One region of the Photobacterium sp. DNB22_13_2 genome, then DNA from elsewhere that is predicted to be linked to it. Evidence: predicted binding sites of a transcription regulator. Region 1 holds the regulator's gene; each other region holds the start of a gene.
What was found. Region 1 encodes MetJ, which represses methionine synthesis genes. Its sites were predicted from a motif close to TTAGACNTNTANANGTCTAA; they were not measured.
Positions count from the first base shown of each region.

Region 2: the regulator MetJ is predicted to act here: its motif matches at 1,049-1,068, upstream of ACVA58_RS05310 (MetQ/NlpA family ABC transporter substrate-binding protein).
Region 3: the regulator MetJ is predicted to act here: its motif matches at 1,898-1,917, upstream of metH (methionine synthase).

Region 1 covers NZ_JBNNXU010000011.1:90,464-93,748, reverse strand. Annotated here, with positions in the region: gene rpmE (50S ribosomal protein L31) at 1-177, shown strand, start outside; gene ACVA58_RS16595 (malic enzyme-like NAD(P)-binding protein) at 473-1,723, shown strand; gene metJ (met regulon transcriptional regulator MetJ) at 1,823-2,140, opposite strand; gene ACVA58_RS16585 (O-succinylhomoserine (thiol)-lyase) at 2,318-3,285, shown strand, end outside.
Region 2 covers NZ_JBNNXU010000002.1:466,833-470,117, reverse strand. Annotated here, with positions in the region: gene ACVA58_RS05315 (ABC transporter ATP-binding protein/permease) at 1-957, shown strand, start outside; gene ACVA58_RS05310 (MetQ/NlpA family ABC transporter substrate-binding protein) at 1,090-1,893, shown strand; gene ACVA58_RS05305 (bifunctional diguanylate cyclase/phosphodiesterase) at 2,234-3,285, shown strand, end outside.
Region 3 covers NZ_JBNNXU010000013.1:1,083-4,367, forward strand. Annotated here, with positions in the region: gene metA (homoserine O-succinyltransferase MetA) at 1-415, shown strand, start outside; gene ACVA58_RS17825 (cation:proton antiporter) at 491-1,774, opposite strand; gene metH (methionine synthase) at 1,972-3,285, shown strand, end outside.

The DNA.
Region 1 (3,285 bases):
AACGCTCGTTGTTCTTGCGGCAACACTTTCGTATTTAACTCTACTATGGGTAAAGACATCAACCTAGATGTATGCGACAAGTGTCACCCTTTCTACACTGGTAAGCAGCGTCAGGTTAGCTCTGGTGGCCGTATCGACAAATTCAACAAGCGTTTCGGTGCGCTTTCTAGCAAGTAATAATTGCCAGATGAATGTCGAAAAAGGGGATGCGCAAGCATCCCTTTTTTTATGTCCATTTTTTATGCCATAGTTTCGTCCGCTTTAATCCCTATCTGCATCCTGTTGCCAGCAATGTTGGCGATCTATCCTCTAGTCATCGCCTAACACGCTATATTCCCCACCAAACTCGGCTATTCAGTCTGGGAATCATTGGATCGACCAGATGTTCGGTGCTAGGATTTTGTGCTGCCATAGAATATGATCTATGTCCAAATTCTAAAATAAAATTACCCAAGTCAGGATTTCGAACACTATGTCTGAAGATTTTCGCCAACAGGCCCTTCACTACCATGCTTATCCCGTACCAGGCAAAATCGCCGTTGAGCTCACCAAGCCGGCTAATACAGTAGAAGATCTGGCGCTAGCCTACAGCCCTGGTGTGGCTGAGCCCGTGCGCGAAATTGCGCAAAACGCAGAGAATGTCTACAAGTACACCGGTAAAGGCAACATGGTCGCGGTGATCACCAATGGTACCGCTATCCTTGGCTTGGGTAACTTGGGCCCATTGGCGTCAAAACCTGTTATGGAAGGTAAAGCTCTGCTGTTCAAACGCTTTGCTGGCCTGGACTCGATAGATATCGAAGTGAAGCACCGTACTATCGATGAGTTTGTCGACACGGTGGCGAACATTGCTGATACGTTTGGCGGGATCAACCTGGAAGATATCAAGGCACCGGACTGTTTCGAAATCGAAAAACGTCTGATCGAGCGTTGTCATGTACCGGTGTTCCACGATGATCAGCACGGTACGGCGATTGTCACTGCGGCGGGTATGCTTAATGCGCTTGAGTTGCAAGGCAAGAACATCAACGAAGCGGTGATTGTCTGTTTGGGTGCTGGTGCTGCGGCTGTAGCGTGTATGGAACTGCTGATTAAGTGTGGTGCCCAGCGCGAGAAGATCTACATGCTTGACCGCAAGGGCGTGATCCACACCCGCCGTGACGATATCAACGAATACAAGCAGCTGTTTGCCAACAACACTGACAAGCGTACGCTGGAAGATGTGATTGAAGGTGCGGATATTTTTGTCGGCGTATCGGGTCCCGATCTGTTGGCACCGGAAGCGCTGAAACTGATGGCCGATAAGCCAGTGGTCTTTGCGTGTTCTAACCCGGATCCTGAAATCAAGCCTGAGCTGGCTCATGCCGTTCGCGATGATTTGATCATGGGTACTGGCCGCTCGGACTACCCGAACCAGGTAAACAATGTTATCTGCTTCCCGTTTATCTTCCGTGGGGCATTGGATGTTCGCGCGAGCGAAATCAATGACGAGATGAAGCTCGCTGCCGTTGACGCTATTCGCTCACTGGCAAAAGAGCCTGTTCCCGCAGAAGTGGTTGCGGCGGCAGGTGCCGACAAGCTTGAATTTGGTACAGAATACATTATCCCTAAACCGATGGACCCACGTTTGTTGCCACGTGTTGCCAAGGCTGTAGCCCAAGCGGCGGTAGACTCGGGCGTTGCGCGAATCGATATGCCTGTCGGTTATATGGAAGCGAAGTAATTCCTGCAAGTTGTATCGCATACAAAAAAACCAGCCATATGGCTGGTTTTTTTATCGTCATAAACTGCTGGCATTATGCGTAGCAGTCTACTTGGATGCTTATTCGTTGATATCTTCGTATGTGATCCCCATTTCTTCCATCAGGGCCTTGGCTTCGGCAGGAAGATCGTCCGGACGGTCCTTACGGATATCGTCGTCGGTCGGTAGTGGCTGGCCAGTATAGGCATGCAGGAAGGCCTCGCACAGTAATTCACTGTTGGTGGCGTGGCGCAAGTTGTTGACCTGGCGACGAGTACGTTCATCTGTCAGGATTTTCAGAACCTTCAATGGAATCGAAACTGTAATTTTTTTGACTTGCTCGTTTTTCTTACCGTGTTCCGCGTAAGGGCTGATGTATTCGCCATTCCACTCTGCCATTTTTTACCTTCTCAGCGATATAAAAGTGAAGAAATATAGTATGCCTGAATTTTAGCGGGATTTACTGCCATAAGCAAAGACATATAGACGTCCAGAAGTATTGACGTCCTCTTCGTTTGTGGTTATGTTGTTGCGTAAAAGTTATTCAGCAGGGCCGCCCTGACAAGGAAAGTAATTATGAGTGACAAGAAGCTAGCTACCGTCGCTGTTCGCACCGGCATCGAATCCGATACCCAGTACAATGCTGTGGTTCCCCCTCTCTATTTAACCTCAACCTATAGCTTCTCGCAATTAGGTGAGGTGCCACAATATGATTACTCTCGTTCTGGCAACCCAACCCGCAACACGTTGGCTGACGCGTTGGCTGAACTGGAGGGGGGCGCGGGCGCGGTGGTGACCAACTGCGGTACGGCGGCCATCAACTTGCTTGCTTCAGCATTAGTTGGCCCTGAGGATCTGATTATTGCCCCGCACGATTGTTATGGCGGTACTTACCGATTGTTCAACACCCGCGCAGCAAAGGGTGATTTCAAGGTCCGTTTTATTGATCAGACCGATCCGACTGCGGTCGCCGAAGCATTGGCCTTGCAGCCTAAGCTGATTTGGGTTGAAACCCCATCGAACCCCCTATTGCGCATTGTGGATGTGGCAGAAATTTGCGCGGCGGCCAAGCAAGCCGGGGCGCTGGTGGCTGTCGACAATACTTTCCTGTCACCAATCCTCCAGCAGCCTATCGCCCTGGGCGCCGATTTTGTTGTTCATTCAACGACTAAATATATCAACGGCCATTCGGATGTAGTTGGTGGCGTATTGATTTCCAAGACCGAAGAGCACGCGGAAGAGATTGCCTGGTGGGCGAATTGTATCGGTGCAACGGGGGCACCATTTGATGCCTATATGACGTTACGGGGATTGCGGACACTGGCACCAAGAATGCGGATGCATGAGGAAAACAGCCGCCAGATATTGGCTTACTTGCAGCAACAGCCATTGGTTGACGTTATCTATCACCCAAGCCAGCCGGCGCATCCGGGCCATGCCATTGCACTGAAGCAACAAAAGGGGTTCGGCGCGATGCTGAGTTTTGAGATTGCCGGTAGCATGGCGCAGTTGGAAGAGTTTGTCCGTGAGCTAAAATGTTTCTC
Region 2 (3,285 bases), on a different contig from region 1:
GGCAGTGATGTCATCAATGGTGTGATGTCGGCCGGTGACTTAGGGGCGTTTGTCTTCTATGCCATTATGGTCGCTTCTTCACTGGCCACTATTTCAGAGGTTATGGGTGAATTACAACGCGCTGCTGGGGCAACAGAAAGGTTGGTAGAGCTACTCCATGTTGAGAGCCATATTATCGCGCCTAGTCACAGTGTTACCTCTGCCGAGGATATTTCTGCCGAGGCCATATTTGAGGATGTGACATTTAACTATCCCTCAAGACCAGATCAGGCAGCCATAAAGCAGTTAACGCTAACAGCTGAAGAGGGGAAAGTGCTCGCGTTGGTTGGTCCGTCAGGTGCGGGTAAGACAACCTTGTTCGAATTATTGCAGCGCTTTTACGATCCGCAGTCAGGCAAGGTGACATTAGGCGGTATTGATATTCGCCAGTTCGATCCCAGCAAGCTACGTCAACAAATGGCGTTGGTGCCACAGCAGCCTGCACTGTTTAGCCATAATGTCTTCCACAACATTCGCTACGGCAATCCGCAAGCAACCGATGAGCAAGTGATAGAGGCTGCGAAAAAAGCCCACGCTCATGACTTCATTATGAATTTGCCTGATGGGTATGACAGCTTTCTTGGTGAACGAGGAGTCCGGTTATCAGGAGGACAACGCCAGCGAATCGCGATTGCTAGGGCGATTTTAAAAGATCCCAAAATCTTGCTACTTGATGAAGCGACCAGTGCGCTAGATAGTGAAAGTGAATACCATGTTCAGCAGGCACTCGAGGAGCTGATGCGTGGCAGAACCACGCTCATTATTGCTCACCGACTTTCAACTATTCAGCATGCCGATCAAATAGCCGTATTTGATCAAGGGCGCTTGGTTGATATTGGTGACCATCCATCATTAATGCAAAGTAGTGAGTTATATCAACGTTTGATAGAGCTTCAGTTTAAACATATGAGAGGCTAGTAACTGAGTATGCCTTATTGGAATAACTCATTATTGATAGCTCTATGTTAGGTTCAATTAAGTGTTTGAATTATAGATAACGCTCTATATTATGGACGTATGGATGTCCAAGTTAACTTACAGGGAAGAAGCATGAAGCAGTATACCAAGCTAAAACGATGGGCCATTGCGGCTGTTGCATTGTTAGGATTGACGGCTTGTGGACAGGAAGAAGCCTCAGTCATAAAAATTGGGGCAACGTCGGGACCTCATGCTCAGGTTGTTGAAGCTGTTGCGATTGAGGCGAAGAAGCAAGGCTTGGAGATCGAAGTCGTTGAATTTTCTGATTACATCACGCCGAATGCCGCTTTGGCTGATGGGAGTATTCAGTTAAATAGTTATCAGCATCTTCCGTTTTTGCAGAGCTTCAATAAGGGCCACAACAGTAACTTAGTTTCCATCGGCGAGTCGATCCTGATGCGAATGGGTGTTTACTCCAATAAATACCGCTCTCTTGCAGAACTACCAGACAACGCTCAGATTGCTATTCCAAATGATCCGACTAATGGTGGCCGTGGTCTTCTACTGTTAGAAGAGGCAAAGCTTATTACGTTGAAGCCTGATGTTGGATTTACCGCAACGTTGCATGACATTGCTGATAACCCAAAAGGCTTTCGATTTATTGAAGTCGAGGCAGCCCAATTACCACGCAGTTTGGATGATGTAGACGCAGCCGCGATTACCATGAACTACGTAATGTCTGCCGGGCTTAATCCACAAGAGCAGGGACTATTCCTTGAAGCGAAAGACGCGCCACTGGCGGTGATGGTGATCGCCGCCCGTGATGAAGACAAAGACAACAGTACTTATCAAAAGCTCGTCGGTATCTTTCAGTCCCAACCGATAAGAGACTTCATGCAGGAAACCTTCAAGGGGACGATTGAACCTGCGAGTTAAGCGGCTATTTTATCTCGTAATCTAGGTCTAATATGAAAAACCGGAGTGTCATTGATACTCCGGTTTTTATTGAGAGGTTGATTACCGTTCGCCAGTATGAATGAGAGCAAAGAGGGCAGTCGTTAAGCTCTATTACAGAGTCAACACTCTAAGTCGCATGTTATGTAAACGACAGAAGTACATTAGGGTGATGTTAATCAATGTTTTGTAGATATCCCTTTTATGAATGCTCAAGCTTGCTTTTATCTTGCGGGGGTATGGGGTAAAGTCCGCACGGGTGAAATGATAGTATTATTACCAAGACAACTGAAAAATGCCGTTGGTAATAATTAAAATGCTGATGGATTACAATAAAATCAATAGCTTTAACCAACTTAGCGGAAACCAGCTCTTTGAGGCGATTGGCCAGAGTTTGTACGAGGCCTATGCAGTAGATACCATCCTCATTGGTTCCATAAGCGAAGATGGTGAAGGAGTACATACTCTCTCAAGCTGCTTTCAGGGTGATGCAGGAGAGGGGCATTATTTTCCGTTAATGGAAGTGCCCGAAGCTAAAATCGTCGAGAGTGAGCGGCCGCTCATTATTCCTAGTGCCTTTGATAAGAGGTACCCTCTATACTCGCATAAACATACCGAGACAGCAGAAACCTTCATTGGTATTCCTCTTTTTGCTCGCAACCATCAGTTAGTTGGTGTTATTTCCTGTCTATTCAAACGACCTTTCTATTCGATTGATGCTTTGCTTGAGTATTGCAATACGTTCTTGACGTATCTTGGCTACGAAGTCGGCTACGAAGCTCTGTTGCTGCGTCAGTCACAGCTGAAATGGCAACTGGAAGAAGGTCAAAAAGTCGCAAAAGTTGGCTGCTGGAGTTGGAATCTTCAAGAGCATTGCTTTGAATGGAGCAAAGAGGTCTATCGAATATATGACATTAAAGATGAGTCGTTATTGCCGACGTTATCTTTACTCTCTGCGTTAATTCATCCAGAAGACCGAGAATGGGTACTCGATACGCTGTATCGGTCGATTGAAAATGATGCGGTCAATTACAATTTGGTCCACCGAGTTCAGCTCTGGGATGGCACCATTAAGTATCTACGCAAACGGGCTGAAGTGATACGTGATAGTCGGGGGCAAGCTGTTGAAATGCGAGGCACGGTCCACGATGTCACCGATGTTTATCAAATTTCAGCCAAATTGAATAAAGCCTCTCGTCAACTGACAACGACCTTCAATTCTGTGGAAGAGGGTATTTGGGAATTTGATCTTGAACGTAGAGAGATTGCGACCTCAGCCAAATTCTGGCATTTATTAGGTCGTGAAAAGCCGAAACAGGGCGACGATCTTGAACTGTGGCTATCGTGCATTGTTGAAGAAGACAGAGACGAAGG
Region 3 (3,285 bases), on a different contig from region 1:
TAATCCGATCTTGCGTGGTTTTGATGACTCTTTCCTTGCGCCGCATTCTCGCTATGCAGACTTCTCACCAGAGTATTTGGCTGAACATACCAATCTTGATATTCTAGCCACCTCAGATCAGGCTGGTGTATACCTGGCGGCAACCAAAGACAAGCGAAATGTCTTTGTAACCGGTCATCCTGAATATGATGTCGATACTTTGCACAATGAGTATACGCGGGATGTTGGTGAAGGTATGGAGCCACAGGTACCTGTTAATTATTACCCTGATAACAATCCGGAAAACCCACCAATCGGTAGTTGGCGTAGCCATGGTCATTTGTTGTTTTCTAACTGGCTGAATTATTGTGTTTACCAGCAAACACCTTATGATTTGGATAAGTTTTCTGAAGCGAACTTCACCAAGGGTGAATAGTCTTTTTGGTGAGATAGAAAAAGACCTGCATCTGCAGGTCTTCTTTATATAGTAACTATCCCAACTGAGAACACATTAGGTGTTGTTTTCAGCTTCCCAGTGCTTGGCCTTGTGGATCAAGGAGGTGATTGTTGAGCCTTGGATCAGAATCGAGAACACCACCACCGAATAGGTCATGACCAGCATAATTTCCCGGACATCGATATTCTTATCCGGGATCACCATCACCCCGGCGGGGATTGCCATGGCCATAGCAAGGGCCAAGCCGCCTCGTAAGCCACCCCAAGTCAGGATTTTAACCGACATAGGGTTGTAGTCGCGGTATCGCTGGAAACCGATATAAGAGAGCTTGACGCTGAGGAAACGGCTCAAGAGGACCAATGGAACGGCAATCACCATCAGTACCCAGTCTTCTTGGTGGAAACTGAACTGCAGCATACTCATACCAATCAATAGGAACAGTACCCCATTGAGGAACTCATCGACCAACTCCCAGAAGTGGTCGAGGTGATCTTCACTCTCTTTGGAGAAACCGATATAGCGGGTCCAGTTACCAATCATAATTCCTGATACCACCATTGCCAGCGGACCAGACACATGGATGACATCAGCAAACACATAGCCTGCCGTTGGTATGCCAAGGGTCAGCAACAGTTCCATTGAGTGGTCATTGGTCGAACTGATGAGGTAATGGAAGATCAGACCAAGAGCAAAGCCGTAGGCGATACCGCCAATGGCTTCCTGTAGGAACAATTGGCCGACGCCAAGTACGGTAGGGGCTTCGTTACCAAAAGCGATGGTAAATAGAGTAACGAAAATGACAAGGCCAAAGCCGTCATTGAATAAAGATTCGCCCTCAATTTGGGTAGAAATGCGTTTTGGTGCATCGAGTTTTTTTACAATAGCGAGTACAGCAATCGGGTCAGTAGGAGAGATCAGAGAGCCGAAGATGAGGCAATAGATAAGATCTAGCTGGATGCCGATAGCCTGGCAAATCCCCCATAAGGCAAAGCCGATAAAAAAGGTCGAGAACAAGGTCGCGGCCAGTGCCAGTGTGGTGATTTCCCACTTTTGATCTTCAAGGTGAGGCAGTTTGATCCCCAGGCCGCCAGCAAAGAGCAAAAATCCCAAAATCCCTTTGAGTAAGAAATTTTCAAAATTGATCTCGCCAAGTTGGCTTGCTGCAATGTCTTCAAGATGGAACCAACCATTATGCCCGGCAATAATAATGCCTAACGATAGCATCAATGCCCCGGCGGTAATGGCGATAGTGGTCTGCATTTTTCCTATTTTACTGTTTATAAAAGCGATAAGCATAGCTGCTGCTGCTAGGAAACAGAGGGTGCTGTAAACTGACATCCCATGACCTCGATGGTGAATTAAAGTAAAGCTGAAAATTGTGTCAAAATATAAATCTATCACTGCTCGATAGCTATCATTAATTTCTTTCAATGAGTTAAAATTTAATCAATGAAAAGCCCTTTAGACGTCTAGATTTCCATTGTTGCTATGGTAGGATGTGAACTAGCTGTAACATTAGATAAGGAAGTAAAGCGGTGTTGACGGGCAAGGATTTATTAAATAAGCGCTTGGCAGAGCAGATCCTGATCATCGATGGTGGCATGGGCACCATGATCCAGGACTATAAGCTGGAAGAGCAAGATTATCGTGGTGAGCGTTTTGCCGATTGGCATATGGATCTCAAGGGCAATAACGACTTACTGGTACTGACACAACCGCAACTGATCAAAGATATTCATGCTGCCTATCTTGAGGCCGGGGCTGATATCCTTGAAACGAATACCTTCAATTCAACGACTATCGCGATGGCCGATTATGAGATGGAAAGCCTGAGTGCCGAAATCAATCTCGAGGCTGCCAAACTCGCCCGCCAAGTGGCTGATGAGTGGACGGCAAAAACACCGGATAAGCCGCGCTTTGTTGCTGGTGTGCTTGGCCCGACCAACCGTACTTGTTCAATCTCACCGGATGTGAACGATCCCGGTTTTCGAAATGTTACCTTTGATCTGCTTGTTGAGGCCTATGCCGAGTCAACTCGTGCATTAATCAAAGGTGGAGCCGATATCATCCTTATCGAAACTATTTTCGATACCCTCAATGCTAAAGCCTGTGCATTCGCTGTGGATACCGTTTTCGATGAAGATGGTTGCACGCTGCCAGTGATGATTTCTGGCACCATCACGGATGCGTCAGGACGAACTCTGTCTGGTCAGACTACGGAAGCCTTCTATAACTCATTACGTCATGTCAAACCTATCTCGTTTGGTTTGAACTGTGCGCTCGGCCCTGATGAACTCCGCCAATATGTCGAGGAGTTGTCTCGCATTTCTGAATGCGCCGTGTCAGCCCACCCTAATGCCGGCCTACCTAACGCCTTTGGTGAGTATGACCTCTCTCCAGAAGAGATGGCTGAGCATATTCAAGAGTGGGCCCAAAGTGGCTTCCTCAACTTGGTTGGGGGATGTTGTGGTACCACACCTGAACATATCCGCCAGATGGCAGAAGCTGTTGCAAAGGTGAGTCCTCGCGCATTACCTGAATTGCCGATTGGCTGTCGGTTATCAGGCCTTGAACCCTTGCTCATAGAGAAAGATACCTTGTTTGTTAATGTTGGTGAGCGAACTAATGTTACGGGGTCTGCAAGATTCAAACGCCTGATCAAAGAAGAGTTGTATGATGAGGCATTGGATGTCGCTCGTCAGCAGGTCGAAAACGGCGCCCAGATCATCGATATCAACATGGATGAAGGGATGTTGGATGCAGAAGCGTGCATGGTGCGCTTTCTGAATCTTTGTGCTTCTGAACCTGAAATATCCAAAGTACCTATCATGGTTGACTCCTCCAAGTGG